2 linked regions of the Frankia alni ACN14a genome follow. Each later gene encodes a partner of the first gene's protein in a complex. Links are inferred from orthologs where the notes say so. Each region holds a gene or a part of one and is shown in the gene's direction. Other genes may lie near its edges.

The links.
Region 2: the proteins of FRAAL_RS36355 (region 1) and trxA are in contact, whole or in part, in an NMR structure (PDB 2IPA), measured with the Bacillus subtilis proteins. The link is inferred for Frankia alni ACN14a from one-to-one orthologs.

The regions. Positions count from the first base shown.
Region 1 is NC_008278.1:3,643,499-3,658,660, reverse strand. The notes cover bases 5,009-7,942. They hold FRAAL_RS36355 (arsenate reductase ArsC), read left to right. Parts: upstream 5,009-6,228; coding sequence 6,229-6,657; downstream 6,658-7,942. Other genes in these bases: FRAAL_RS14685 (ABC transporter substrate-binding protein), read right to left, coding at 7,106-7,942; FRAAL_RS34960 (ArsI/CadI family heavy metal resistance metalloenzyme), read left to right, coding at 5,009-5,410. Outside these bases: FRAAL_RS14725 (TIGR03857 family LLM class F420-dependent oxidoreductase), read right to left, coding at 1-963; FRAAL_RS14720 (phosphotransferase family protein), read left to right, coding at 1,053-2,129; FRAAL_RS14715 (FAS1-like dehydratase domain-containing protein), read left to right, coding at 2,356-2,904; FRAAL_RS14710 (MaoC/PaaZ C-terminal domain-containing protein), read left to right, coding at 2,901-3,329; FRAAL_RS14705 (FKBP-type peptidyl-prolyl cis-trans isomerase), read right to left, coding at 3,516-3,845; FRAAL_RS14700 (ArsR/SmtB family transcription factor), read right to left, coding at 4,271-4,705; more of FRAAL_RS34960, read left to right, coding at 4,805-5,008; more of FRAAL_RS14685, read right to left, coding at 7,943-8,317; FRAAL_RS14680 (ferredoxin), read right to left, coding at 8,482-8,712; FRAAL_RS14675 (cytochrome P450), read right to left, coding at 8,709-9,896; FRAAL_RS14670 (SDR family oxidoreductase), read right to left, coding at 9,962-10,756; FRAAL_RS14665 (class I adenylate-forming enzyme family protein), read right to left, coding at 11,094-12,668; FRAAL_RS14660 (ABC transporter ATP-binding protein), read right to left, coding at 12,711-13,475; FRAAL_RS14655 (branched-chain amino acid ABC transporter permease/ATP-binding protein), read right to left, coding at 13,472-15,162. UniProt on the Bacillus subtilis protein: Catalyzes the reduction of arsenate [As(V)] to arsenite [As(III)]. In vitro, can dephosphorylate para-nitrophenyl phosphate (pNPP).
Region 2 is NC_008278.1:7,478,884-7,493,789, forward strand. What follows is about bases 5,410-8,087. They hold trxA (thioredoxin), read left to right. Parts: upstream 5,410-6,425; coding sequence 6,426-6,749; downstream 6,750-8,087. Other genes in these bases: trxB (thioredoxin-disulfide reductase), read left to right, coding at 5,410-6,353; FRAAL_RS30025 (N-acetylmuramoyl-L-alanine amidase), read left to right, coding at 7,134-8,087. In the rest of the region: FRAAL_RS29995 (protein kinase family protein), read left to right, coding at 1-1,553; FRAAL_RS30000 (NAD(P)H-dependent oxidoreductase), read right to left, coding at 1,547-2,329; FRAAL_RS30005 (helix-turn-helix transcriptional regulator), read left to right, coding at 2,469-3,455; FRAAL_RS30010 (RsmA family anti-sigma factor), read left to right, coding at 3,802-5,103; more of trxB, read left to right, coding at 5,313-5,409; more of FRAAL_RS30025, read left to right, coding at 8,088-8,414; FRAAL_RS30030 (GNAT family N-acetyltransferase), read left to right, coding at 8,643-9,281; FRAAL_RS30035 (ParB/RepB/Spo0J family partition protein), read right to left, coding at 9,625-10,626; FRAAL_RS30040 (ParA family protein), read right to left, coding at 10,623-11,393; 16S rRNA (guanine(527)-N(7))-methyltransferase RsmG, read right to left, coding at 11,581-12,369; FRAAL_RS30050 (glycosyltransferase family protein), read right to left, coding at 12,817-14,906. UniProt on the Bacillus subtilis protein: Participates in various redox reactions through the reversible oxidation of its active center dithiol to a disulfide and catalyzes dithiol-disulfide exchange reactions.

The DNA.
Region 1 (15,162 bases):
CGTGCCCGCGGAGCCCACCGCGGCGGCGTCGGTCAGCCACGACGGGGGCAGGGTGGCGGCGACGTCGAGCAGCTGGTGGCGGGTGAAGACGTTGTCGGCGGACCCGCGCAGGCCGGCCATCAGCGGGTGGGAGCGCAGCGCCGCCAGCGGCTCGACGCCCCACTCGTTCACCCCGGCGAGGCGCTCGCCGAAGCCCGGGATCTGGAAGTAGGTCACCGCCCGCGCGCCGACCACCGCCGTCTCCTCCTCGGGCGTGAGGTCGGGGGCGACCACGACGGTGGCGTAGACCTTCACCGTCGACGGGTCACGCCCCGCCTCGGCCGCGGACTTGCGCACGATCGCCACCGAGCGGGCGACGGCCTCCGGGGTGAGGAAGGGGTGCAGCAGCGCGCCGTCGAAGTGCGCCCCGGCGAGCGCGAGGCTCTTCGGGCCGATCGCGGCGAACACCAGCTCCGGCGGCGCGACGTCGGGCAGGTCGCCCAGGCGCATGACCGGGAAGCGCCCGGCGGGGCCGTCGTAGGAGACCTTCTCCCCCCGGCACAGCCGGCGCAGCATGTCGGCGGAGTCGACGAGCACCTGGTTGGTCATCGCCGGCAGGCCGACGGCCTTCCACATCGGGCCGACCGAACGGCCGAAGCCCAGCGTCAGGCGCCCGCTGCTGAGCGCCTGCGCCGTCATCGCGGTGGAGGCCAGCACGACGGGGTGACGCACGAGGAAGTGGGTGATGCCCGAGGCGATGCGCACCCGGCTGGTGGCCTGGCCGATGGCGCCCGCGAGCACGCCGAAGTCCTTGGTCCCCCACCGCTCGCTGAGCCACACGGTGCCGAGCCCGAGGTGCTCGGCGGTCTGCGCCTGACCGATCGCGGGCCGCGGATCGGCGACCCGGCCGGGCAGGACGTAGGCGCCGAGGCGGTCCGCCACCCGGGCAGCACCGGTCAGATCGCGGTCCCTGTTCGTCGTCATGCCCCTATTCTGACATCCGTGTCTAGTATTTGGGCGATCAGCCGGTCCGGGCGGTCGACAACCGGGACACGCGGGCGGAAGGAGTCAGGATGGCCACCACGGCACGACGCGATCTCGAGGAGACCCGGGAGGTCCTGGCCGGGTGGCTGCGGGATCGGCACGGCGCCACCGACGTGGAGATCTCGCCCCTGACCTCGCCGAAGGCCGGCTACTCCAACGAGACCCTCTACCTGCACCTGGCCTGGACCCCGCCGGACGGCCCGCGCCGCGCCGAGGACCTCGTGCTGCGCATCGAGCCCACCGGCCACCAGCTCTTCGTGACCCCCGACGCGGTCCGCCAGGCCCGGATCATGCAGGCGCTCGCCCCGCACCCGGGCGTGCCGGTGCCGACCATCTGGTACATCGAGCCCGATCCCACCGTGCTGGGCTCGCCGTTCTACCTGATGGGCCGGGTCGACGGCCGGGTGCCCGGCGACGTCCCGAGCTGGCACGCCGAGGGCTGGACGGTCGAACTCAGCCCGGCGCAGCGGTCGGTGATGCACGACAACGCGCTGGCCGCCCTGGTCGCACTGCACCGCATCGACGTGCACGACGGCTTCGACTTCCTGACGCCCGAGGGCACCGGCACCGCGCTCGACCGCTACCTGGCGGGGCTGCGCGACTGGCACACCTGGGCGCAGCCGAGCCTGCGCTGGGAGCCCGAGACCGTCGCCGCCGCCGTGGACCACCTGCTGCGCGAGCGCCCCGACGACTCCTCCGCCGGCATCGTGTGGGGCGACGCCCGGGTCGGCAACATCAGCTTCGGCGCCGAGGAGTCCGTGCAGGCGATGTTCGACTGGGAGACGGCCACCGTCGGCCCGCCCGGCATCGACCTCGGCTGGTGGCTGATGTTCGAGGACTTCCTCTGCGAGGCGCAGCGCCTGACCCGGCTGGAGGGCGTGCCCGACCGGGCCGCGATCATCGCCCGCTACCAGGAGCTGTCCGGCCGGCCGGTCGAGCACATCGACTACTACGAACTGCTCGCCGCCACCGTCATGACGCTGATCAACAGCCGCCTCGGCGTGCTGCTGATGACCAGCGGCGGGCTGCCGGAACGGGTCGCCTCCGCCTACGCCCGCCGCACCATCAGGATGATCCGCCGCGGCCTCGACCGCGTCGCCGCCTGAACCGCCGCCTGAACCGCACCGCCCGCGGACAGGCGCCCGCGGAGACGCCCACGGAGAATGACGGCAGTGTTAGAAAGTTGTTCTGCCTCCTGCTAGCGTGCAGCACGTCACGGTGGCGCGGCACGCAGTACGCAGCACGACGGCGCCGCCCGGCGACGGGCCGGTGAGATCGCGACCCCGGGCGCACCGCCTGACCACCTCGACCGACGACCCGACGGAGCAGTTGATGAGCGCACCCAGCGAGGCGGGCGCCGCGTGGGAGTTCCCGATCGAACGCGGCAAGATCCGTGAGTTCGCCCTCGCCATGCAGTCCGAGGCGCCGGAATACCAGCACCCGGACGCCGTGGTCCCGCCGACGTTTCTGATCAACGCCAACCGCTGGGCGCCCGAGGGTGCCCGCGTGCCGCACGGGTTCGACCGCCGCCGGCTGCTGCACGGCGAGCAGGAGTACATCTTCCACGGCCCGCCGCCGCGCGCCGGGCAGACCCTCTACGCCGCCGAGCGCCTCGCCGAGCGCTACGAGAAGCCCGGCCGGCGCGGGGGCACCATGAAGTTCGCCGTCATCGTCACCGAGTTCCGCGACGAGGCGGGCACCCTGGTCGCCGAGGGCCGCGCGACCTACATCGAGACCGCGAAGGCCACCAAGACCGCAGAGCCCACCACGACCGCAGAGCCCACCACGACCGCAGAGCCCACCACGACCGCAGAGGCCACCAAGACCGCAGAGCCCAAGGCGGATGCGGCCACGGCCACGGGGACGGAGACGAAGGCATGACGGCCCCCGGCACCACCCTCGCCGACCTCGCGGTGGGTTCCTCCCCCGAGCCGCGCTCGTTCGGGCCGCTCACCCGGCAGATGTTCGTGCGCTACTCGGGGGCGTCGGGCGACCTCAACCCGATGCACTACGACGACACGTTCGCCCAACGTGCCGGCTACCCGTCGGTGTTCTCCCAGGGGATGCACCAGGCGGCCCTGCTGGCCACCTTCGCCACCGACTGGCTGGGCGCGGAGAACGTCCGCCGGTTCCACGTCCGCTTCCGCGAGCAGGTCTGGCCGGACGACGTGCTGACCTGCTCCGGGGTGGTCACGGCCATCGAGGAGCAGCCCGAGGGCCGGCTGGTCTCGGTGGACCTGAGCTGCGCGCGTCAGACCGGCGGCGTGGCCATCGCCGGCGCCGCGCAGTTCCTGCTGCCCCGCTGACGGCGAGGCGCGCGCCCGCGGCCGGCCGCGCAGAACCGGGCGGCGGTTCTCCCGCCCGGTGACGTTCCCCCGTGACTCGGTGGCGCCCGCCGGCAACGGTCGACGACCTTGCCGACGGACGCGGCCGGGGGATCCGCGGTCCGGCTCCAGGGCGACAGCCGGGCCGCGGATCCTTCTCGCGTCAGCTCAGTTGATCGCGAGGAGTTCCACCTCGAAGACGAGGTCGGAGTTGGGCGGGATGACGGGCGGGAAGCCCCGAGGCCCGTACCCGTAGTCGGGCGTGATGGTGAGTACCGCCTTCTCGCCGAGCGAGAGCTGGGGGACCCCCTCGTCCCACCCCTTGATCACCCTGCCGACACCGATCTCGGTCCTGAACGGCTCCCCCCGGTCACGGGAGGAGTCGAACTTCTTGCCGCTGCCGAGCAGGGTGCCGACGTAGTGAATCGTCACCGCGTCCCCCTTCTTGGGGAAGGTCTTGCCATCCCCCGGCGACAGGACCTCGATAGTTACGCCCATGCAACCAGCCTTTCCTCGACGATGGGACCAGCCCGGCGGCGGTGGACCCGCCCTGGCCAGAGCCGGGCGAACCTGCCGCCCCGGGCCGCCGCGCCCCCTGCGACAAGACCCGGGGGCATCCAGGGAAGTATGTCAGTCGTCCTACCGCCGGCCGGCGACGTCCGCCTGTGCGCCGACCTTGCGCGGCGCTTGTCCTGAGCCTGCTTGTGCGCCGCCACGGCGCGGTTCCGCGGAACACCAAGATCATCGGGATGGGGTTCGGGCTGAAGCAGTTCAGCACCCTGTCGATCACGCACAGGGTGTAGATCGGTTGGCGGTGGTCACGGCCAAGTGTGGTCAGCAGCGGCAGGAGGTTATGGACCCGTGCGCGCCCCGACCGCCATCAGCCTCCTGGCCTTGCCGACGCAGTCGATACGTGCCACGCCCTACCCGCAGTTCTCCGGCCGTGTGCCGGTGGCGTCGGGCCGGGGGGTGAACAGCGCGCCGAGGGCGGCGAGGGCGCCGGGCACGGGACGGTAGTAGGCCCAGACGCCGCGTTTGTCCCGGCTGATCAGGCCGGCGTCGACGAGGACCTTCAGGTGGTGGCTGACGGTCGGCTGGGTCAGCCCGAGGGGTTCGGTGAGTTCACAGACGCAGGCTTCACCCCCGTCGCGGGCGTAGATCATCGACAACAGTCGCAGCCGGGCGGGGACGGCGATGGCCTTGAGCACGGCGGCGAGCTGGTCGGCGTCGTGGGCGGACAGGGGCGTGGCGGCCAGCGGCGGGCAACAGGCCCCGAGCGCACCGGCCAGCTCGCTGCCGGTCTCGTCCGGCCGACCGGTCGACACCGTGGCGGGGGCGGGCGTCGAGGTCGTGACCATACGGTCCAGCATGCCACGAGGGATTGACAGCGGTCTATGTCTGCGGAGATGCTCCGTTCACCGGGACATAGACGACTGTCGATGTGTGGGGTGATCGTGATGGCGCGGGTGCAGTTGGCGTTGAACGTGTCCGACGTGGACGCGGCGGTGGAGTTCTACGCGACGCTGTTCGGGGTCGGGCCGGCGAAGCGTCGGCCGGGGTACGCGAACTTCGCCGTCGACGTGCCGCCGTTGAAGCTGGTGCTGATCGAGAACCCGGAGGTCCGCGGCAGCGGCGTCGCGGGCGCGTTGAACCATCTCGGCGTCGAGGTCGAATCCACCGACGAGGTCACCGCCGCGACGACCCGGCTGGCGGGCGCCGGGTTGGAGACCGCGGTCGAGGAGAACACCGCCTGCTGCTACGCGGTGCAGGACAAGGTCTGGGTCGACGACCCCGACGGCGCGCCGTGGGAGGTCTACACGGTCCTCTCCGACGTCGTCGACGGGCCGGTGCCGACGCTGCGGATGGTGGAGCCGGGTGGCGGGCCGGGGTCGGGCGGCGGGCCGGGATCGGCCTGCGCCTGCGGGCCGGGGGTGGACTGCGGCCCGGCCGCCGACACCACCGCCGACACCACCGCCGCCGCCGCCGACACCGCCCATACCACCGACACCACCGACACCGCCGTCGATGTCGCGATCGAACCGGCGCCTGCCGGGACCCGCTGAACCCCGTGGCGGACATCGAGCCGGGTGGGCGGCCGGCGTTGGCGCGGCGGCTGGCCGCCGAGGCGGTGGGCAGCATGTTGCTCGCCGCCCTGGTCGTCGGGTCGGGGATCGCCGCGGTCCAGCTCAGTCCGGGCCAGGTCGGGTTGCAGCTGATGGAGAACGCCGCGGCGACCGCCGCCGGCCTGTTCGCCGTCATCCTCATGGTCGGCCCGGTGTCCGGGGCGCATCTGAACCCGGTTGTCAGCCTGGTCGACGCCGCGTTCGGCGGGCTGTCGTGGCGCGACGCCGCCGCCTACCTGCCCGCGCAGGTCGCCGGCTGCGTCGGTGGTGCGGTGCTGGCGAACCTGATGTTCGACCGGTCCGCGATATCGGTCGCGACCCACCACCGCGCCGCGGGGACGCATGTGCTCGCCGAGGTCGTCGCGACCGCCGGCCTCATCCTGCTGATCTTCGCGCTGGCCCGGTCCCACCGGGCCGAACGGGCTCCGGCCGCGGTCGGCGCCTACATCGGGGCGGCCTACTGGTTCACCAGCTCGACGAGTTTCGCGAACCCGGCGATCACCGTCGGGCGGATGTTCTCCGACAGCTTCGCGGGGATCGCCCCCGCCTCCGCCCCCGCCTTCATCGCCGCCCAGGCCGCCGGCGGCGCGGTCGGTTGCGGGCTGGTGCGGCTGCTCTATCCGCGCGCACCCGTCACCCCGCGCGCACCCGTCACCCCGCCCACGCCCGTCACCCCGCCCACACCCGTCGACCCGTCCGGGTGCGTGCGCCCGTCCGCGGTGGGCGCGGCGTCCACCGCGCGAGAGGAACCCGCTCGGATGACGACGAAACCGTCGGTGCTGTTCGTCTGCGTCCACAACGCCGGCCGCTCCCAGATGGCCGCCGGCTGGCTCACCCACCTCGCCGGCGACCGCGTCGAGGTCCGTTCGGCCGGCTCCGCGCCCGCCGAGCAGATCAACCCCGCCGCCGTCGCGGCGATGGCCGAGGTCGGCATCGACCTCACCGACCAGGCCCCGAAGATCCTCACCGTCGGCGCGGTCGAGGACTCCGACGTCGTCATCACCATGGGTTGCGGCGACGCCTGCCCGATCTTCCCCGGCACCCGCTACGAGGACTGGAAGCTCGACGACCCCGCCGGCCAGGACATCGACGCCGTGCGCCCCATTCGCGACGAGATCCGCGCCCGCGTCGACCGGCTCCTCGCCGAGCTGCTGCCCGCCGGCCACCCGGCCGAGGCTGACCGTTGACCGATGGGCGTTGACCGATGAGCGATGAGCGATGAGCGGGCCGCGGCGCTGTACCCGGATGGCAGCCGCGGCCCGCGGGCCGATTAGCCACCGACCCCTTCCATTTCTAACAGATCTGTCACCGGAATCCGAGCTGCGCCGGCTCACCTCACATTCCTGCTGGCACCGTCACCCTGTGAAGCCGGCCCCGCCGGGCGCCCGCCGCGCCAGCACGATCCCACGACCACCGGGACGCCCTGGCGGGCGAGCGGGGCGGGAGCCGTCGCCTCCCGCGGTCGGCGGGGCGGGCCGACGTGCCACGACCCCCTCCACGGAACGGCAACAAATCTGACACAACGACTATGCGGCGTCCGGCGCGCCGCTGAGCGGGGGACGACGACCACGAGCCCGTGCCGGCGGGGCACTCCCCCGGCACGGGCTCGTCGCGGCCGCTACTCGACAGCAGCCGCTACTCGACGCAGATGGCGCCCGCGCCGTGGGGAGCGGTGAGCTTGCCGTTCTTGATCACGCCGTACCAGCCGCACGGAGTGGAGACCGCCGGCTTGTCCTTGGTGTAGGTCGTCGGCGGGATCAGCCCACCGAGGGTGTTCTTCGCCGGCAGGGCGTAGAGCCCGGTGTAGATGTCGGCGGAGGTCGGGCTGGGCCCGATCTTCGCGGCCGCCTTGCCGAACGTGACGCCCGCCGCCCACCCGGCGCTGGCGCTGGCGTTCAGCGGGGTGCTCGACTTGTAGGTCTTCATCGCCTGCAGGAAGTCGGCCGACTCCGGCGCGCCGCCGAACCAGTTGAACGAGTCGTTCGCGATGTAGGCGCCGTTGTAGTTGGCGTTGTCGAGCAGCTTGTCGAGGAAGCTCTGCCCCGGGGAGATCAGCTGCGGGCGGTAGTTCTGCTTCGCGCAGTCCGCGACGAAGCGCTCGCTGACCTCACCCGAGCTGTTGAGGATGATCGAGTCCACCCCGGCCGAGCGCATGTTGAGGCACTGGGAGGTGTAGTTGGGCGACGACGACGAGATCGCCAGGCCGGAGGCGAACTGCAGCCCGAGCTTCGTGGCGATGCCGCCGGCGAGCGTGAGTCCCTGCGCGCAGGCGGGGACCTCGGCGCAGACGACCATGCCGAGCTTCTTCTTACCGGCGATCTTGGCGGCGTTCACCTCGGACACGACGTAGTTGACGGCGGTGTCCGAGGTCGGGAAGAAGTTCGGGTCGGTCAGCCACAGCGCCGCGGTGGCGGATCCGCCGATCACCGGAATCTTCTTCTCGTCGATGTACTTCTGCCAGGCCGACTCCAGCCCGGACTCGTGCGTGCCGACGAGCGCGATCACGTGATCGTTCTCGACCATGCCCTTGACGGCGGCCAGGGACTTGGCCGGGTCGTTGGCGTCGTCGCGGACGACGACCTTGACCGGGTGCCCGTTGAGGCCGCCCCGGTCGTTGGTCCACTGCGCCCACGCCTGCACGGCGTCCGCCGTCGCCTTGGAGATCACGCCGGCGAAGCCGCTGAACTGGCCCACCGTGCCGATGACCAGCGGGCTGCCGGTCGGTGCCGGCGACTTCGGTGCCGCCGGGGCCGCCGAGGCGCCGCCCCCGGACCCGCCCGAGCTGCCACCGGAGCCGCCGGAGCTGCCGCACGCGGCGACCGCGAGGACGAGGGCCACGAGACACACGGCCGGTCGTAATATCTGGCGCTTCACACAGGTGCCCTTCTTCTTCAACGGGTTGTCGTATCCAGCGCCTCCCCCCACGCCGTCGGCACGAGGGGAGAAACAGAGGGATGCCGCGAACGGGAATCCTCACGGCCCGCGGGCGCCACCGGTCGGTCGCGACGCGGTCAGCCGCCGGTGGCGTCGGCGGTGCGCTCGGCGGCGGAGAGGGTGAGGGTGATCGCGCGTTCGGGGCAGGATCCGGCGGCTCGCCGGGCGTCCTGGACGCGGTCGGCGGCGATCGGGCCGTCGGCCGTCACCTGGCCGTAGCCCTCGTCGTCGTCCTGGAAGACGTCGGGGGCGAGCATGTAGCACAACCCGTGCCCGACGCACAGGTCACGGTCGATCGCGGCCCTCACCGCGACGCGCCCGGGGTCAGGACGAGCGGAAGGGCCTCCAGGCCGACGGTGCCGCGGGGGAACTTCACCGTCGGCGCGAACCCGGGCGCGATGTCGTAGTGCGGGATGAGGCGGTGCCACTCCTCGTAGACCAGGCGCATCTCGAGGCGGGCGAGGTGGGAGCCGAGGCAGCGGTGCACGCCGACGCCGAAGCTGGCGTGCGGGTTGTCGCCGCGGTGGAAGTCGACCCCGTACGGATCGGGGTAGCGCGCCTCGTCGCGGTTGCACGCGGCGATGTAGGCGGTGACCCGGGTGCCGGCGGGCAGCGTGCGGCCGCCGAGCTCGGTCTGCGCCGTGGTGATCCGCGGTACGAACGGCGCCGGCGGGTCGAGGCGGAGCAGCTCCTCCACGGCGGCGGGGACGAGGCCGGGATCGTCGACGATCTCCTGGCGGCGGTCGGGGTTGCGGGCGAGGCGCTCCATCCCGAAGCCCAGGGCGTCGGTCACCGTGTCCAGGCCGGCGAGGACGAACAGGAAGCACAGGCCGATCACCTCGGCGTCGGTGAGCGCGTCGTCGCCGTCGAGGCAGAGCAGCTCGCTGAGCACGTCCGGACCGGGAACGCCGCGGCGGGCGGCCACCAGCTCGGACAGGTAGGTGAACAGCTCGCCGGCGTGGCGCAGGTCGGCCTCGTCGGTGCTGATCGCCCCGGACGGGTCGCTCAACGCGAGGATCGCGTCCTTCCAGGCGACGAACTGGTCGCGCATGTCCAGCGGGAGACCGAAGAAGGTCAGGAAGGCCTGCACCGGGAAGACCGACGCGACGTCGGCCACGAAGTCGCATGCGCCGCGCGCCGGCAGCGGCGCGATGAGCTCGGCGAGCTGGCGGCGTAACTCCGGTTCCAACGGCCTGATGCTGCGCGGGCTGAAGAAGGGCTGCAGGATGTGCCGGTAACGGGCGTGCTCCGGCGGGTCGAACGCGATCGGGACCAGCGGGAGCGGGCTGCCGAGGCTGTCGAAGGCCTGCCGGGAGGAGAACACCGCCGGATTACGGAACGCGGCCTCGACGAGGGTGTGATCGGTGAGCGCGACGTCGGGTTCGAGCTGGACGATTCCCCCGCGTTCGCGGATGAGCCGCCACGCGGCGTCCCGGTCGTCGCGCACGGGCAGGTCCTCGAAGGTGAGGGGCTGGGCTTCTCCGGCCGACATGTGGCCTCCCTGGGTCCGTTGATCCGCTGGTCGCTGGTCCGTTGGTCGCTGGTCCGCCGGGGCGCTCAGAACGCCGAGCGCAGCGCTCCGCCGTCGACCGGGATGAGCTGCCCGGTGACGTAGCCGGCCCAGGCCGAGCAGAGGAAGGCCACCACGGCGGCGATCTCCTCCGGGCGGCCCGGGCGGCCGACGGGGATGCCGGTGCTGAACTGGGTCATCATGTCGGCGGGCGCGAGGCCGCGCTGCGCCCCGACGCCGCCGACGTAGTCCCACATGCGTTCGGTGGCGATGAAGCCGGTGCCGATGGTGTTGACGGTGACGCCGTCGCGGCCGAACTCGTTGGCCAGCGAGCGGTTGAGCGTCACCACCGACGCCCGCACGGTGTTGGCGAGGATGTGCTTGAGCTCGGGCGGCGGCTCCTTTGCCGCGCCCGAGCCGATGTTGACCAGCCGCCCCCAGCCGCGTTCCCGCATCGCGGGCGCGACCAGCCGGGTGAGGTGGACGACGCTGAGGGTCATCTCCCGGAAGGCGCGGGCGAAGTCGTCCCCGGTGAGGTCGAAGAAGTCCCCCGGGCCGGGGCCGTGGACGTTGCTGACGGCGATGTCCGGCGGCCCGAACTGCTCCCGGGCCTGCGCCACGACCCGCTCGATCTCCTCGCCGACGGTCATGTCCGCCGCCACGCCGTGCGCGACGCCGCCGTTCTTGCGGATCGTCTCCACGACCTCGCCGACCGCCTCGGCGCCGCGGGCGGTCACGACGACCCGCGCCCCCTCGGCCGCCAGCAGTTCGGCGACCGCGCGCCCGATGCCGCGGCTACCACCGGACACCACCGCGACGCGATCCGCGATCCCGAGATCCACTGCGACCTCCCCGGACGTCTACACGCTGCCAGATTCGTGAAGCATGCCACATCTCGCGGGGTGGGGAAACTTATACAGAGATGGGCATTTGAGTGCCCTTTTCCGATGACGTGTCCGTCAGATGACCCAGACCATCCGTCAGGTACGGCGCAGCGCGGTGGCGGCACAGTGCGGTGGCGGCACAGTGCGGTGGCGGCACAGTGCGGTGGCGGCACAGTGCGGTGGCGGCACAGTGCGGTGGCGGTGCAGTGCGGTGGCGGTGCAGTGCGGTGGCGGTGCAGTGCGGTGGCGGTGCAGTGCGGCGCCGACCCAGGCTCAGGCCGGCGCCGCACTCCCGTCAGGTGCCGGCCCCGGCGCGGGCGAGCAGCTCGCGGCGGACCGCCGCCTTGGAGATCTTGAGCATCGAACCCTGGGTGGGCAGCTCGTCGGTGAGCTCGAGCTGCTCGGGCAGCTTGTAGCGGCCCAGGCCCGCGGCGAGCAGGTGGCGTTGCATCTCGGCGAAGTCCAGGTCGGGCTGGCCGGGCACCCGCTCGACCACCGCGCAGACCCGCTCGCCGCGTTCGTCGTCGGGCAGGCCGACCACGGCGACCCGGGCGACCAGCGGGTGGGTGCCCAGCAGGTCCTCGACCTCCCGCGCGGAGATGTTCTCGCCCTTGCGGATGATGATGTCCTTGATCCGGCCGGTGAGCTTGATCCGCCCGTCCGGGCGGACCATCCCGAGGTCGCCGGTGCGTAACCAGCCGTCGACGAACGCCTGCGCGCTCTGCGCCGGATCCCGGTAGCCCTTGCACACCTGCGGGCCGCGGATCTGCAGCTCGCCCTCCTCCCCCGGATCGGCGACGGTGCCGTCGAGGCGGGCGGCTCGGATCTCGATGCCGCGCACGGGCGCCCCGTCGGTCCCCCGGCGCAGCTCGACGTCGTCGTCGGGGTAGCCGACGGCGATCATCGGAACCTCGGTCATCCCGTAGGCGGGGATGTAGGTCACCCCGAGCTCGGCGGTGATCTGGTCGAACATCGCCGGTGGGGTGGGGCCGGCGCCGCCGCCGAGCTGGCGCAGGTCCGGCAGCAGCCGGCCGGCCCCGCGCCGACGCTGCTCGCGCAGCAGCAGCTCGCCGAAGGCGACGCTGCCGCCGCACAGGTTCACCCGGTGCCGGCGGAACAGCTCCGCCAGAGACGACGGGTCGAACCGCTCCACCGACAGCGTGCGGATCCCGACGGAGAACATGAAGCAGAACAGGTTCGGCCCGCCGATGTGCGCGATGGCGAACTGCATCGCGAACACCGTGTCGGCGTCGAGCCGCATCCGCTCGGCGTAACCGCGCCCGCCCCACATCAGCGACTCGTCCGAGTGCAGCACGCCCTTGGGCTCGGACGTCGTGCCGCTGGTGTAGAAGGTCCAGCGGGCCTCGCGCGGATCGGTCGGCGGCGCCGGCAGGGTCGCCGGGTCGCCGTCGGGCAGGTCGTCGACCCCGACGACCACGATCCGCGGCCGGGGGGCGTCGGACCAGTCGAGCTCGGAGACCATCTCGACGTAGTCGAACCCGTTCCAGGTGCCGGGCAGCACGACCCACTCGGCGCCGGTCTGGCGCAGCGCGAAGCCGACCTCCCGGCCCCGCACCGCCGGGATCACCGGGTTCTGGTGGGCGCCGAGGCGAGCGAGCGCCAGGCACACCAGCAGGGTCTCGATCCTGGTCGGAAGCTGCCAGGTCACCCGGGATCCCGGGCCGATCCCGAGCTGGTGCAGACCCGCGGCCACCCGCTCGGCCCGGTCGCGGAACTCGCCGAAGGTGATCCGGCGGTCCCGCTCGTCGACGATCATCAACCGGTCCGGGGTGAGCCGTGCCCGCCGCTCGCACACCTCCCAGAAGGTGAGGTCGTCGATGGGTATCACGGCCGATGCGGACGTCGTCACGGCGGCCACTCCTCTCTCCCGTCAGTGCCGGGGTCCGCGCGGTCAGCCGCCGTGGTTCGGGTCGACGCCCAGGTAGTGCTCGAAGACCTCCTCGGCGACGTCCTCGGGACGCCCGTCGAACACGATCCGGCCCTTGGTCAGCACGCAGACCCGGTCGGCCGCGGCCAGGGCGCGGTGGACGTACTGCTCGACGAGCAGCAGCGACGTCCCGGCCTGGCGAATCCGGTCGAGGAACTCGTAGATCTGGTCGACGATCACCGGGGCGAGCCCCATCGACACCTCGTCGACCAGCACCACGGACGGTTCGTCGAGGTAGGCGCGCATCACCGCGAGCATCTGCTGCTGGCCGCCCGAGAGCTCCCCCGCCGGCTGGGACAGCTTGCTGCCGAGGATCGGGAAGTTCGCCACCGCGCGCTCGAGCGCGTCGTCGACGTTGCGCTTCCAGGTGTGCAGGACGAGGTTCTCCCGCACGGTCAGCGACGGGTAGACGCCGCGGCCCTCCGGGATGTGGCACAGCCCGCCCCGGGCCCGCTGGTAGGGCCGGGCCCGGGTGACGTCGCGCCCGTCGAGGATCACCTCGCCGCGGGTCGGGCGCAGCAGACCCGAGGCCACCCGCAGCAGCGTCGTCTTGCCCGCGCCGTTCGGCCCGAGCAGCGCGACGACGCTGCCGCGCGGCACGGTCAGCGAGACGTCGTGCAGCACGGCCGACGAGCCGTAGCCGGCGTCGAGCCCGCGGACCTCCAGCACCGGGGTCGCGGGAGCGGCGGCGGCGCCCTCGCCGCCCGGCCGGGTCTCGGTGACGGTCACGAACCCACCTCCTGGGACACGGTCTGGCGCGACGGCGCCGCGGGATCGGCCGGGCCCGTCTCGCCGGTCTGGTCGGACCCGCCGGGCGTCTCCGGCGTGTCGGACGCGTCGGACGCGTCGGACGCGTCGGCGGTGGCCGCCTCGGAGCCGAGGTAGGCGGCGCGCACGGCGTCGCTCGCGGCGACCTCGGCGGGAGTCCCCTCGAAGATCGGGACGCCGAAGTCGAGGACGTAGATGTAGTGGCAGACCTCCATGACCAGCGCCATGTCGTGCTCGATGAGCAGGACACCGACGTCGCCCTGGCGGATCACCTCGGCGAGTACCTCGCCGAAACGGGCCGTCTCCAGGCGGTTCAGGCCGGACGACGGCTCGTCGAGCAGGAGCATGTCGAACGGGCCGGCCAGGCAGCGGGCGAGCTCGACCAGCCGGCGCTCCCCGGTCGACAGGATGCCGACGGGCCGGTCCAGCAGGTCGGTGATCCCGCAGGTGGCAGCGGCGCGTTCCACCGCCTCGGCGACCACCCGGCGCTGCGCGCGGGTCCCGGCGAGGTGGCGCCAGGGCCGGACCCCGGCCATGGACGCCTCCCGGCCGAGCACGATGTTCTCCCGCACCGACATCGAGTCGAACAGTTCCATCCGTTGGAACGTCCGGCCGAGGCCGCCGCGGGCCCGCGCCGACGGTGGCAGCCGCGACACGTCGGAGCCGTGCAGCCGCACCCGCCCGCTGCTGGGGCGGACCAGGCCGCTGCACGCGTTGAACGTCGTCGTCTTGCCGGCGCCGTTGGGCCCGATCAGCCCGGTGACCCGGCCCTGGGGGGCGATCAGCGAGAAGCTGTCGACGGCGAGGTTGCCGCCGAAGCGGACGCTGACCTTCTCCACCTCGATGCCGCTGTCGGGCGCGGCGGCGACGGCGGCGGGCCGCTCGATCGAGATCGCCGCCACCTCGGCCGCCGCGGCCGCGTCGAGCGGCAGTGCGTCGACCGCCGGCACATCGACCGCCGGCACGCCCGCCGCCGGCGCGTCCGTGCCGGCCGCCGGCGTGGCGCCCGGCTCGCCGGCCGGTGCCGCCGTGACCGTCGCGGCCTCGGCTGGCCGGCCGCCGAGGCGGTCGGCCAGCCGGCGCAGCGCGACGTTGCGCGGCGGCCCCCCGCTCAGCGACACCGCGATGGCGGACACGCCGAACAGGAAGTTCAACCAGTTGGTGGTGTTCTCGTTGGTGATGTAGGCGCTGGGCAGGACCATGCCCGCCGCGGCGAGGAAGGCGTACCACGGCTCCCCGCCGAGGCTGATCACCAGGACGGCGAGGATCACCAGCGAGGAGAACGAGGAGAACGACGACCCGGTGACGGCCGAGACCGAGCCGCCGTAGAGGCCGCCGTAGATCGCGGCGACGAAGGCGGACAGGCAGAACACGAGCACCCGGGTGGTGTTCACGCTCGCGCCGTGGGTGGCCAGCGCCGTCGGCGAGTCGCTCAGGCCGCGCAGCAGCCGGCCGAGCCGGCTGCGGTGCACGCCCACCACCAGGGCGGCGACCAACGCGACGAAGATGAGGACGAGGTAGTAGTACCCGCGGTCGCTCTCGAAGGCCGACAGCCCGGGGCGGGGCACCCGCACACCCGAGGTGCTGGACCCGAAAAGGATCTTCAGCGGGTAGCCCATCTGCTCCAGCGCGATGCCGAAGCCGAAGG
Region 2 (14,906 bases), 3.8 Mb from region 1 along the record:
GGGCGCTGCGCCCCGAGCAGGCCGGCGCCGTGGTGCTCGCCGCGGCCAGGGTCATCGCCGCGGCCCACGAGCGGGGCATCCATCACGGCGATCTCAACCCCGGTGACGTCATCGTCTCCAGCCACGGCACCGTGAAGATCATCGATCTGGAGATCGGCGGCGTGCTCGCCGAGCTGGAGCGGTCGGCGACGCCCGCAGAGCTCGACGGCCCCGACCGCGCCGGGACCGGCGATGACGGGGAGGACGCCGAGGCCACCAGGGTGGTGGGCACGGCTGCGGGAGACGACGCCGCGGCCGATCTGCGGGCGCTCGGCGGCCTGCTGTACGCGGGGCTCACCGGCCACTGGCCCCTCGGTGGGGACCGCGGCCTGCCCACCGCGCCGACCTCGGGCGGGCGGCTGCGCACCCCCCGGCAGGTCACCTCGTCGGTGCCGCGCGACCTGGACGCCATCACCATGGCCACCCTCGGCGACGAGCGTGCCGGCACCCCCATCGCCACGGCGGCGGAGCTCGTCGACGAGCTGGAGTCGATCAACCCGGTCGACGCCGTGCTCGACACCGGCCTGATGAGCCTGGGTGAGTACGCCGCCAGCACCGAGGCGATGGACGTCAACCGCCTCGATTCCACCGACTACGGGACCACCGCGGACTACGGGGCCAGCGCCGACTACGGGGCCACCGCCGACTATCCCGCCCCGGGCCGCTACGCCGACACCGGCGGCTACCCCGCCGGGGCCCAGGAGGGTCGCAACGCCCGGTACGGCCCGCAGGCAGGCGGCGCCGGTCGGGGCGGCGGCTTCGACACGCGTGGCGGCTACGACGACCGCGACCGCGACAGTCGCGGCTACCCCGAGGGCCGCGCCGGCTATCCGCCGTCGGACCGTCGTCCGTCGGACCGTCGTCCGTCCGGCCCGGGGCGGGAACGCGGCCAGGAGAGGTCCTCGTGGGGCCGCATGGTGCCGTGGATCGCTCTCGTCGTCGTCGCCGTCGTCGCCGTGGTGGCGGTGATCGTGTCGCAGAGCGGCGGGCACGGGGGCGGCGCCTCGCCCACCGCGACCGCTCCGGCCCAGGCACTTCCGAGCGGCACCGTCCTGAGGCCGGTCAGGGTCAACTCCTTCGATCCCCCCGCGGACAACGGCGACGGCAGTGAGAGGGACAGCGAGGTCGGGAACGTCGTCGACGGCAACCCGTCCACGGTCTGGCACACCGAGGGCTACACAACCAGCAACTTCGGTGGTCTGAAGTCAGGCGTCGGTCTGCAGCTGAACTTCGACAAGCCCATCAGCCCCACGTCGGTGACGGTGCAGGTGGCCGGCGGGCCGGTGTCGTTCGACCTGCGCAGCGCCGCCTCCCCGGCCGACTCGATCGAGGGCTACCAGACCGTGGTGTCCAAGGCCGGGGCCGTCGGCCCGGTCAGCCTGGCCATGCCCTCCGACCTGACCCAGGCCCAGTACTGGGTCCTGTGGGTGACCTCGCTGCCGCGGATCTCCCCGACTCCCGCTGACGGCAAGCCGTACCGCGGCGCCATAGCCGAGGTCACCTTCCGCTACTGACCGCGCACGTGCAGCCCGAAACCCGTGCGACCCGCGGGCTCCAGCCCCTCCTTCAGGTGCAGCGAGCCGAGGTCGTAGTCGCCGAAGTTCTGCGGCCGGAACGCGATCGGCTCGGTGGACTCCAGGGTGAGCAGGCGCTGCTCCCAGGCCCTGGCGACATCCGGGTAGTCCTCGCCGGTCATCCGGTCGGTGCCGTACAGCACGAACGGCGGCAGCACCTCGATGCCCGGGTAGTAGAGGATGCCGTGCTGGATCGGGAACAGCAGGTCGTCGATGGGCCCGTTGATCCCGCGAGCGGCGTAGTGCGACTGCGGGCCGCCGGCGGTCACCGACAGCAGGGCCCTGCGGCCCGCGAGGGTGCCCTCGCCGAAACGCTCGCCGTACCTGGTGTCGCTGTGCTCGCCGACGCCGTAGGCGAAGTGGTAGGTGAACACCCGGTCCACCCAGCCCTTGAGGATCGCGGGCATCGTGTACCACCACAGCGGAAACTGGAAGATGATCGTGTCAGCCCACCGCAGCTTCTCCTGCTCGGCGAGAACATCCGGGGTGAGTGTCCCGGCGTCGAAGGCCCGGCCCGAGTCCAGGGCGACCTTCAGCGGGCGGGAGGCGTCGGGGCCGTAGTCCGCGGCGTCCACGACCGCCTTCCAGTTCATCGCGTACAGATCGCTGACCCGCACCTCGTGCCCGTCGGTCGCCAGGGTGGACACCGCGAGGTCCTTCAGCGAGCCGTTGAGCGACGTCGGCTCCGGGTGGGCGTAGACGATCAGGGTCTTCACGGGAACTCCTTCGGATCGGGTGCAGTCGATCGTGGGCGCCGCGGCGCCCGGCGTTCAGGGGCGCCTCGTCCGTCGGACGGGACTTCCTGGTAGCGACAGGACCACCTGCACGGACACCACCGAGGCCATACTCGGAGGCATGGACGATCTTGCGGGCTTCCTGCGGACCCGGCGTTCCCGGGTCGACCCGGCGGTCGTCGGCATCCCCACCGACCGCCGCCGCCGGGTCGAGGGGCTGCGCCGCGAGGAGATCGCGCTGCTGTCCGGAGTCAGCGTCGACTACTACGTACGCCTGGAGCAGGGCCGCGCGACCCAGCCCTCCGAGCAGGTCCTCGACGCGCTCGCCCGCGTCCTCGGCCTCGACGAGACCGAACGCGGCCACCTCCACCGGCTCGCCCGACAGCGCCGGCGCCGCGCGAAGGCGCCGAGCGGGCGAGTCCGGCCGGAGCTGGCGCGCGTCCTCGACCTGATCACCGACGCACCCGCACTGATCATGGATGACCGCCTGGACGTGCTCGCCGGGAACCGCCTCGCCGGGCTCCTGTTCGGCCGGCCGATACCGGGCCTGAACACCGCCCGGCACATCTTCCTCGACGAGGCCGAGCGCGGCCTCTACGCGGACTGGGAGAACTGCACCCTCGACGTCGTCGGGCACCTGCGCCTGGCCGCCGGCAGGTACCCCGAGGACCCCCGCCTGGCCTCGCTCATCGGCGAGCTGGCGATGGGCAGCGAGCGCTTCCGCCGCCTCTGGGCCCGCGCGGACGTGCGCGCCCGCACACACGGACGCAAGGCGTACCGGCACCCGGTGGTCGGACTGCTGGAACTACACCAGGAGAACTTCGCCCTGCCAGACGCGTCAGGCCTGGAGCTGCTGGTGCTGTCCGCGGCCCCCGACAGCCCCGCCGAGGACGGGCTGCGCCTGCTCGCAGGCCTGGATGCGGACACGGCGGTGGATCCGCGCCGGAAGGCCGTGGGGGAGGGCCCTCCTGAGGCCGTGAGGCCGTGGGTTGAGGCCGTGAGGCCGTGGGTTGAGGCCGTGGGGCCGTGGGTTGAGGCCGTGGGGCCGGATGTCGAGGGCGCGGGCGGTGCGGCGATGATGGGTGTGGCCGGGCAGCACCCAGGGTGACGATGTCTCGGCTCGACGTCGGGTTCGGCCGGGCGCTCTGGCGTCCGCCCGGCCGTGGTGCTGACGGGCGGGGCGGGAACCGCTTTTCGCGGACGGTGCTCGGCTGGTCGATGTGCCTGTCCGCACGGCGAAAAGTCGCTGTTCGTGGGGTCGGGCGCGCCTCGCCCTGTTCCTCGGTCACCCGCCGCTCGGGAACCCCGGGGCGCCGCCCACCGTCTCAGAGGTAGGACACCACGATGCGGCGGCCACCTCGAAGCGGCCGCCGGACGCCCGCAGTCGGTCCGCCGGCCGCAGTCCCCACCACGCGGCCCACAGCGCCCGGACCCGCCGGAGGAGGTGATCGACAATGACGACCGACCCGCCGGACGACCGTCGCCGGCCCGCCCACGCGCGCCCCGCCTTCCCACTCGGCCGCCGGTCCCGCGGGCACGACCACCATCCCGACGTGGAGCTGCTCGACGCCGTCGCCGGTGGTGAGCCGGTCACCCGCTCGACTCGTGACCACGTCGAGACCTGCCCGGTGTGCCGGGAGTCGATCGCCGCGCTCCGCAAGGTCCGCGCCGACCTGTCCCGGCTGGCCGCGATGACGATGCCGGGCGACGTCGCCGAGCGCATCCAGGCGGCGCTGGCCGCGCGGATGCCTCCCCAGCCCCACCCGCCGCACGATGCCGCGGCCCGCCCCGGTGCCGCGGTGACCACGACCGACGCGCCCGCGCCACGCCCGGCCCCCGACGCGGGCCGCTCCCCCACCGGCCCGACGGCCGCGGTGCCGACCGGCGCTCCTCCAACCGGCGCTTCCCAGACCGGCGCTTCCCAGACCGGCACCCCTCAGACCGGCGCGCGGACCCGGGGCGGTGGGCCCACCGGCGACACAGGCGGCGGCGGGCGCGAAATCCGACCCGTCCGGGGTCCGGCGCGGATCGGCCCCGGCCGGCGGCCCGCGGCCCGCCCGGAGCGGCGACCAGCGCCGGGCGTGGGGGCGGCCCCGGGGTGGGACTGGGTGTCGATCGCGGCCGTCTGCGCGGCGTTCGTCACCTTCGGTGCGGCGGTCCTCGCCTTCTACGGACTTCGGGTGGTGGCCGCCGACCATCCGGTCGCGGCATCGAGCGTCGCGCAGGGCCGGCATGCGACCGCCGCGGCCGCCGGAGCCGGGCCGGGCCGGCTGACCATGATGGCGGATTCGCGGACGACCGTCGCCCCGGCTGATGTCGGCCAGCACGGCAGGGAGCTGCTCACGGGCCAGATCGCGGGTTCGGTGGCGCTGCCCCTGCCGCTGACCGGCCCGACGGGGGGCGCCGAGGCGGATGCCGCGGCGACGGGCGCCGTGCCGCTCCAGGCGGTCGCCCCGGCCGCCGCACGCCACCCCGCCGCCGTGGTGGCGGCACCGCCGGCCACGGCCGGCCAACGGCTGCGCACCCTGCTCGACACCCCGGACCTGCGCTCCTGCTACCAGAGCCTCATCGCCCAGTCGGGCGGCGAGATCCTCGCGGTCGACCTCGTCCGGTACGACGGGCAGCCGGCGCTGCTGGTCGTGCTGTCGATCCCCATGCAACCGGCGGCGGCACGGGTGCTCGTCGTCGACGCGCACTGCGGCGTCGTCAGCGTCTCCGCCGCACTGTGGTACAGCGCGACCACGTTGCGCAGGTAGCGTGACCAGCAACACCGGTGGTCACTGGCTGCTCGGCACCGGCGGGCACACGATGGAATCAGACGCCCTCGAAGACCGTTGTCGCTCTCGGACACCGTCTTCACGGATCAGACCTACGACCAGGGATCGCGAAGCACCACCGAGGCCGATGGGCACCGGCGGGGTCCACCCCGGCTGACGGGGAATCGCGCAGCGTGGAAGGAGCGGGTGTGACAGCCCAGCAGCAGGTCCAGGACGTCACCGGTCACGGTGATCGACCGGCAGACGACGTGCGCGATGTCATCATCGTCGGCTCGGGGCCGGCGGGCTACACGGCCGCCATCTACACCGCCCGGGCCAACCTGCGGCCCCTCGTCTTCGAGGGCGCGGTCGCCGCCGGCGGCGCGCTCATGAACACCACCGAGGTCGAGAACTTCCCCGGCTTCCCCGAGGGCGTGCAGGGCCCGGAGCTGATGGAGAAGCTGCGCCAGCAGGCGGAGCGCTTCGGCGCCGAGCTGGTCGCCGACGACGTGACCGAGCTCGACCTCACCGCCAACCCGAAGGTCGTCCGGGTCGAGGACCAGACGTTCCTCGCCCGTACCGTCATCGTCGCCACCGGCTCGGCCTACCGCAAGCTCGGCGTCGAGCATGAGGAGCGGCTACTCGGGCGCGGGGTGTCGGCGTGCGCGACCTGTGACGGCTTCTTCTTCCGCGACCACGACATCGCCGTCGTCGGCGGCGGTGACTCGGCGATGGAGGAAGCGACGTTCCTGACCCGGTTCGCCCGGTCGGTCACTCTGATCCACCGGCGGGACAAGCTGCGGGCCAGCGCGATCATGCAGGAGCGGGCCTTCTCCAACGACAAGATCCGGTTCCGGTGGAACGCCGACGTCGCCGAGATCCTCGGCGAGGACAAGCTCACCGGCGTCCGGCTGCGGGACACGGTCACCGGGGAGACCGACGAACTCGAAGTCACCGGCCTGTTCGTCGCGATCGGCCACGAGCCGCGCACCGAGCTGCTCCGCGGCCAGCTCGAACTGGACGACGCCGGTTACGTCAAGGTCGCGCATCCCACCACGAAGACGAACCTCGACGGCGTGTTCGCCTGTGGCGACGTGGTCGACCACACCTACCGGCAGGCCATCACCGCCGCCGGCACGGGGTGTGCCGCCGCCCTCGACGCGGAGCGCTTCATCGCCGCCGGCGAGGGTCCCGGCGAGACGACCACCGAGGCCCCGCGGGTCTCCACCCCGGCGCCGCAGCCGGCCTGACGCCGCCCCCGCGGGTCGGACCCCACGACCACTCACTTCCAGCCGCCACCACATCCAGCAGGGAGAACAGCAATGGCAGGCACCACCCCCGTGACCGACAGCACCTTCACCGCCGAGGTCCTCCAGAGCGACGTACCGGTCCTCGTGGACTTCTGGGCCGAGTGGTGCGGCCCGTGCAAGATGGTCGGGCCGGTCCTCGAGGAGATCGCCAAGGAGCACGGCGAGAAGCTGCGGATCGTCAAGCTGAACATCGACGAGAACCCGGAGACGGCGCGGAACTACCAGATCATGTCGATCCCGACCATGGCGGTCTTCGTCAAGGGCGAGGTGGACAAGAGCATCGTCGGCGCGAAGCCGAAGGCCGCTCTGCTGCGCGACCTCTCCGCGTACATCTGATCGTTTCCTGACCACCGGCCCTTCTCCGCGGCCACGCGGTGCGCTCACCCTGGCGGGTGGGCGCCCTGCGGGCCGCCCCCGACGGCCCGCCGCGCGTTCCCGCCGGCGGGCCGTCTGCGTGTCCGGGGGACGGCGCCTGGCCAGCGGGACCGGCGGGGGGTCGGCGGCGGGAATGGGGATTTCACAGCACAGCGTGGCCGAGTCGGTCACGCTGGGTCAATGACGGAGGATCCCGTTCGCGGCCAGTCGGGACCACGCGGGCATGCCCTAGGCTTGAGATTCAGCAATCGGCAGTCGCGAAACAGTTCGTCGACGCGGCGGCCCCGACCACCGGGTTCCGCCGGGGAACACGTTGGGGGCAGGCAAGCTGAAAGGTACACGTTTGTGAAGCTGTTGCGGCTGGGAGACCAAGATTCCGCCGTCGCCGAGGTTCGGGCGGCCCTGACCTATCTCGGTTTTCTTCCCGTGACCCCCCGGCAGAGCGGGGAACGGGGCGAGGCAGCGCCGGCCGTGGCCCGTCCCGGGGAGTCGAAGGGGGTCGGGCTGCCCGCCGCGGCCGCCGACCCGGCCGCCGCGGTGGGCGTGCACAGCCCGGCTGAGGAACCGGCCGGCGGCGCGGGCGGTGCGGCGCCCGCTCCCCCCGACCGGTTCGATCGCGACCTCGACAATGCGCTGCGGGCCTTCCAGCAGAGTCGTGGGCTGTCCGTCGACGGGATACTCGGTCCGAATACGGCGCGGGCGCTCGAGGAGGCCCGGCACAATCTCGGCGACAGGTTGCTCTATTTCAGCGCCGCGCACCCCTTCGTCGGAGACGACGTGGCCGCGCTGCAGGAGCGCCTGTTCAACATGGGCTTCGACATCGGCCGGACCGACGGCATCTTCGGCCCCCGCACCGAGAGCGCGGTGCGCGACTTCCAGCGCAACCGCGGCCTGGATCCGGACGGCCGCTGCGGCCCGCGGACGCTGCGTGAGCTCAAGCGGCTGCGCCGCACCGTGACCGGTGGTCGTCCCGATGTGCTGCGCGAATCCGTCCGCCTGCTCGCCCGCGGCACCTCACTGCTGGGGGTGGTTGTCGCCCTCGATCCCGGGCACGGTGGCGACGACCTCGGCATCGTCAGCGGCGGCCTGTGCGAGCGGGACCTGATGGCCGATCTCGCCGCCCGGCTCACCACCCGCCTGCTCGACTCGGGCCTGGAGTCCCACCTCATCCACGGCCCGGACGAGTCGCCGAGCGAGGAGGAACGCGCCGCCCGCGCGAACGAGCTGGAAGCCGACCTCCTGATCTCCCTGCACACGGAAGGCAGCACCTCCCGCCACGCGCAGGGGGTATCGGCCTACTACTACGGAAACGCCCGCGGATCCTCGGCCGTCGGCGAGCGCTTCGCCCAGCTCGTCCAGCGCGAGATCGTCTCCCGTACCGACATGCTGGACTGCCGCACCCATCCGAAGGTCTGGGATCTGCTCCGCCGCACCCGGATGCCGACGGTCCGGCTCGACCTCGGCTACCTGACCAACGATCACGACGCCCGCGCGCTCGGTTCGACCGATTTCCGGGCCGCGGTCGCCGAGGCGGTTCTCGCGGCGACGCAGCGGCTGTTCCTCCCGCCGGAGCTGGACGCCCCGACGGGCCAGCTCCACGTCCCCCGGCTTGCCGGTCGCGCCTGACGGGTCCGCCGGCCCCTCGTCGACGGGGACGGAGAAGCGCCGGCCCGCCGGCCCGCCGCCACCCGGCTCCGGACACACTCCGGGTGCGAGAGGGGTTTCACGTGAAACGGAAGCGGTGCGTCGAGGGTTGATCCGCGCCGGTCGGCCTAGGCTGAGGCCAACACGGCCGCCGTCCCCGCAACCGCTGCGGACGGCGGCCCGGTGGCCGACCGCGGGAGTGCCCTTTCGATGAGCCGTCGCATCGCGAACATCACCTTGGACAACATCGACGACATGCCGCTGCCCTGCCGCCGCTGCGTGTTCTGGGAGCTCGATCCGGTCGCGCGCAGTCGCGCGGAGGAGACCGGAGCCACCGACCTGGAGAAGGAGGCCTGGGTTTCCGCGGCGCTTCTCGAATGGGGAAGCTGCGGGAAAATCGTCTATATCGATGACGTCCCGGCCGGCTTCGTCATGTTCGCGCCGCCCGCGTACGTGCCGCGCTCGGTCGCCTTCCCCACCAGCCCAGTGTCACCGGACGCGGTCCTGCTGATGACGGCGCTCATCGTGGAGGAGTTCGCCGGCCAGGGCCTTGGACGCATCCTCATCCAGTCCGTCACCAAGGAGATCCTGCGGCGGGGGTTCAAGGCGGTGGAGGCGTTCGGTGACCTGCAGGACTCGGGCACCCGGTGCGTGGTGCCGGCCGACTACCTGCTGGCCGTCGGATTCAAGACGGTCCGTCCCCATCACCGGTGGCCTCGGTTGCGTCTCGAGGTGAAGAACACGGTGAGCTGGCGCGAGGACGTCGAGGTCGCGCTGGAACGGCTGCTCGGTTCGATGACGCCGGAGGGCGTGCTCCGCAAGGTCGGCCAAGCCGGCAACCCCGCCTGACCGCCGCCGGGACGCCGCGCCCCCGCGTCCCGTACCGGCGGTCCTCGCCACTTCCCGCGTATCCTCCCGCCGGGCCGTCAGCGCGATTCTCCAGGAACCGGCGGTCCTCGCGCTTCCCGCGCGTCCCCCGTCGGGCGACATAGCGGGATCAAACCCGGTTCGCCGCCACCGCCACCGCCGGTACCGCGGCGTCGAACGGCACCGCGACGACGCGTTCCCGTCGGGTCGGCCGGCCCAGCCGCGCCCGACCAGGCCGCGCCTCGGACCGGTTCGTAGGCAGGCGCGGGCGTCATGGGCCCGCCGTCGTGGCGAGGACGCGACGACGGCGACGCGGCCGGGACGACTAACGCGGCGAAGCGGCGTCCGACGCGGTCGCGGGGGACATCACCGCGACGATCCGCTCCAGGTCCTCAAGCGAGCCGAACTCAACCGTGATCTTTCCCTTGGTGCGACCCATGTCGACCTTCACCCGCGTCTCGAAGCGGTCCGAAAGCTGGTCGGCGAGTCGCGACAGGGTGGGTGGGGTCGAGCGTGGGCCGCGCGGAGCGCGCTTGCGCGGCGTGTCCTCGTCCAGCGCGACGATCTCCTCGACGGCCCGGACGGACAGCCCCTCCGCGACGATGCGGGTGGCGAGCCGGTCCTGGGCCTCGGGATCCCGCAGCGAGAGCAGCGCCCGCGCATGCCCCGCCGAGAGCACGCCGGCCGCGACGCGCCGCTGCACCGCCGGCGACAGGCCGAGCAGGCGGATGGTGTTGGTGACGTGCGAGCGGGACCGGCCGAGCCGGCCGGCGAGCTCCTCGTGGGTCGCCCCGAAGTCCTTGAGGAGCTGTTCGTACGCCGCCGCCTCCTCCAGCGGGTTGAGCTGCTGGCGGTGCAGGTTCTCCAGCAGGGCATCGCGCAGCATGGCGTCGTCGGCGGTCTCCCGCACGATCGCGGGGATGCGGGTCAGCTCGGCGAGCTGGGACGCCCGCCAGCGCCGCTCTCCCATCACGAGCTCGTACTGCTCCCGCGCCACCTGCCGGACCACGACCGGCTGAAGCAGGCCGACCTCGCGCAGGCTCGCCGCGAGTTCCTCCAGCGCGTCCTCGTCGAAGTGCGTCCGAGGCTGGCGCGGGTTCGGGACGATCCACCCGACCTCCAGCTCGCGGAAGGTGGCGCCGTGGACGGGCAGCGGACCGGTGCTGTCCCCACCCCGCAGGCCGAAGGCGCCGAGGGGCCCGCCCCCGCCGTCGGGACGGCCTCCGTCGGCCGCGAGGCGAACGGCGTCGGGCCCGTCCGCGGGCGGGGGGGCGACGGGGATGAGCGCCCCGAGCCCGCGCCCCAGTCCGCTGCGGCGCGCGCTCACCTGACCGCACCGTTCGGCTCGAAGCCCCGCTCGGCGAGCTCACGGGCCGCGGCCAGGTAGGACAGGGAGCCGCGGGAGGTCGGGTCGTAGGTCAGCGCCGACTGCCCGTAGCTCGGGGCCTCCGCGAGCCGGACGTTACGGGGGATCGTCGTGCCCAGCACCCGGTCCCCGAAGTGCTCCTTGACCTCGTGCACGACCTGATCGGCCAGCCTGGTGCGCGAGTCGTACATGGTCAACAGAATCGTCGACAGGCGCAGGTCCTGGTTGAGGTGGGCCTGGACGAGCTCCACGTTGCGCAACAGCATGCCGAGTCCCTCCAGCGCGTAGTACTCGCACTGGATCGGGATGAGCAGCTCCCGCGCCGCCACCAGCGCGTTGACGGTCAACAGGCCCAGCGACGGAGGACAGTCGATGAGGACGTAGTCGACCTCACGCTGCATGCTCTGGATGGCCCGGTGCAGGCGGTTCTCCCGCGCCACGAGCGAGACGAGCTCGATCTCGGCACCGGCCAGGTCGATCGTCGCCGGGGCACAGAACAGCGCGGGTGCCTCGGCCGAGGCCACGATGACCTCGTCAAGCGGACGGTCCCCGAGCAGCACCTCGTAGATGGAGGGGACGCCGGAGTGGTGGTCGATGCCGAGCGCCGTCGACGCGTTTCCCTGCGGATCGAGATCGATCACCAGGACACGGATGCCGTGCGACGCCAGGGCCGCGGCCAGGTTGACCGTCGTCGTCGTCTTGCCCACGCCGCCCTTCTGGTTGGCCACCGAGATGATGCGCCGCCGAGTGGGACGGGGGAATGGTTGTCGTCGTTCTGCCGCCAAGGCTTCCACTGCTGCTGCCGCCGCCGCTCCGATCGGGGTCGACCGGTCGAGCGGGTCCAGCGGGGGAATGACGGAGTCGTGACCCCGATATCCCCCGCCCACGGATCCGCCTCGGCCCGTCGACGCTGTTTCACGTGGAACGAGACTGCCCACGCGTCGGCTGGTCACGATCGACCTCCCGTGATCGTCGTGAGTCCCGCGCCGTTCGTCTGACCTGTCTGCCATCGTGCCGCTCACCGTCGCCGCGCCCTTTCCTGCCTTCGGCCCGGGAGAGCTGGGATGACCGCACGGCTCGGAGGACGCGAGTGGGTTCGTCCACCCGTCCCTCTCCGCACACCACGACATCCACGGGATGCCACCCCTGGGTTCCGAGACTGCCGCGCGCGTCCTGCAACTCCTCCAGGATCCGCGAACCGCGCATCGCCAGCATGACACCACCCGGTTGCAGCATCGGAAGGAGGATTGCGCCCAGCCGCTCGAGCGGGGCGACCGCGCGTGCGACGGCAACCCCGAATCTACGACCCTCCGGGCCGATTCCGGCATCCGGCGCGCGGCCACGCAGGACGGAAACCTGCTCCTCCAGACCCACGGCAGCCACAACCTCCTGCAGAAAGCGGCAGCGTCGTTCCATCGGTTCGAGCAGCACGACCCGCACGTCCGGGCGGGCCAGCGCGAGGGGAATTCCCGGCAGACCGGCGCCGCTGCCCACGTCAACGGCGTCGGCACCCTCGGGAACGACCTCGGCGAGAACCCCACAGTTGATCACATGCCGCTCCCACAGCCGGTCGGTCTCCCGCGGACCGATCAGCCCGCGTTCCACTCCCGCGGTCGCCAGCAGCTCGGTGAAACGCTCCGCCGCCGCGAGACGCGGGCCGAACAGCTCGGCCGCGGCCGCCGGTGCCGCTGGCGGGGGACCCACGGGACGCACCGGACGCGAGGGGTCCGAGTCGGTCATCGCACACCCACCCGGGCCAGTCCGGTGGTGCCATCCCCGCCGTCGGCACCACCGTCGCCGTCTGAGCCACCACCGACAGTGGCGGCGGTGCCGGCGCCGGGTGGGCGGGGCCGGCCGGACCCCGGCCGAGGCAGCCAGCCGGGTGGACCGCCGCCGGGGACCGCGGGTCGGGAGAGGCAGGACGACAGCAGCAGAGGATCGCGCACCCGACAAGCATCCCCGCTGCACCGGGCGGGGCATACGCCGCGGTGCCGTCGGGTCCCGTCGGCCCGCATCAGCCGCCGCTGCGAGCCCGGGGCCACCGCGGGCCGAGGTCACCGCGGGCCGAGGTCACCGACGTAGCGCCGCTCGGGCGTGACGTCGGACGCCGAGCCCCGACACCGATGGTCGGGGTCACCGGCGGAGGCCGGGTCAGTGGTAGGCGACGATGACCCGCCGGGGCGGCGGGGTGCCTGCGGAGCAACGGTCATAGCGGGTCAGCACGCCGGTCAGCCGGAAGGTCCAGTCCTCGGTCGCGCACCAGCCGGCCCGGTGCAACGGCGCGAGCTGACCAGCCAGGCCCGTCCGCTCGATGTCGAAGACGAAGACGAGCAGGTGCCCGGGCGGAACGGGGCGCTGCGCAAGCTGGCGCAGCAGCGCGGGCGCGGCGCCGCCGAAGAAGACGGTGTCCCGTCGGGGGATCCGGGCGGGCGTACCTGCCCCGCCGCTTCCGGCCGCCCGGGCATCCGCCGCACGTCCCGCGGGCCGGTGGCCATCGACGACGCTCACCCCGTCGGCCCCCGAACGGCCGACGAGGACGGCGCGGCGCGGCGCGGGTATCGCCACCCGGGCGCCACCGGCGGACCCTCCACCCGCGGACACCCCGTCCGCGGACACCTCGCCGGCGGACGTCTCAGTCGCGGGACTCTCGCCGGCAGACCTCTCGCCGGCAGACCTCTCGCCGGCGGCGGAGTCGGCCGTGCCGCCGGCGCCGCTTCGCCGCGGGCGGCCGTCCCCTGCGGGGCCGGGCTGGAGATCGCTGGGCTCGCGCGGCCCGTCGTCGCTGGCCTCCATCGCGTAGAGCCAACCCGGACGGGCCAGTCTGCCGCCGACCGCGACGACGTCACCGGGCCGGGCCACCCGTCGGGTGACGATGGCCGCGTCGACCATCAGGTCCAGGCCGCGCAGGCGGTCCTGGTGTTCCCAGAGTGGACGGCTGCCCGACACCGACGTCTGCATGAGCAGCACCCCGCAGCCGGTGATCGCGACGACCGCCGCGAGGGGGAGCGCTACCGCGGCCCGGGCGAGGCCGACTCGCGAGACCGCGAGTCCAGGCACCGGCGTGGCGCCGACCGGGGGTGAAGGCGGCGGAGAAGCCGGGGACACAGGAGAAGCCGGAGAGGCGGGAGAGGCCGGGGGAGTCGGGACCAGCGTCCCGGAGAGTGCAAGCGTACCGTCGCCTTCCGTCACCACCCTCGGCGAGAAGACGGAATGTGAGCGCTCGGCCACGGATCCCGGCAGGGTGAGGGTTGGGGGACTACCCTTCGAGCGCCCAGCGGCCCGCTGGGGCCCGCCGCGGGGCAGATGGCCTCGCACCGCCGACAGGAGGGACCGAATCACCCGCTCGGCACCCACCACCACCACAACAACGAGCAGTGGCACCACGTACAGGTTGGTCCGGGTCGGTCCGAACGGCCAGTACCGAGCGGCGCTCGCGCCGAGCATCATCAGCTCCGCGCCGCCGAGCGCGGCGAGCAGAGTCCGGCCCTGCCGGTGACGGGCGAGCGCCACGACGCCGGTTCCGCCCGCCACGACGACCGCGACCGCGATCAGGACGGCCGGTGCGGAACCGAACGGCCCGGCGGGCACCGTGCCGTGGACGAGGCTCGGGTCGAAGCGGTCGATTCCCGGCGGCGAGCCGGTGACGGTGGCACGGACCTGATCGGCGACGAACCGCAGTGCCGCCCACGGCCCGCGGCCGGCGAGGAACTGGCGATCCCAGTAGTCGCCATTGCGCTGACTGGACTGGTGGGCGACGAACCCGACGGTGTGCACGGTGCTGAGGGCGAGCGCGGGCAGGCACTCGACCAGCCGCCACCGCCGCGCCGGGCCCCGCCACACGTCGACCGCAACCAGCGGGAGCACCACGAAGATCCCAGGCACGGCGACGAGCGCCAGCACCCCCGCCGCCGTCCGCCGGACCAGGCGGCCACGGTCGGGCCCTCGCGCGGCCCCGGCGGCCGGGACCTCGTCGGGCGGCTCGCGCGGGTCCGAGGTCCAGACGACGACGATGCACACCGCGGCGAGCGCCTCGACCGTGTACGGCTTGAGCTGGGTGGCGAGGTCCAGAAACGTCGTGTTCAGGCACAGCCAGCCGGCGGCGAACACCGCCGAGGTCGTCCCGGCGAACCTGCGGGTGAGCACGACGATCGCGGCCCCGAGCAGGGGCAGCGCGACGAAGCCGGGCAGCCGCAGCGACCACGAGTGCCAACCGAACGCCTCGCCCGCGAGCCGGGTGATCC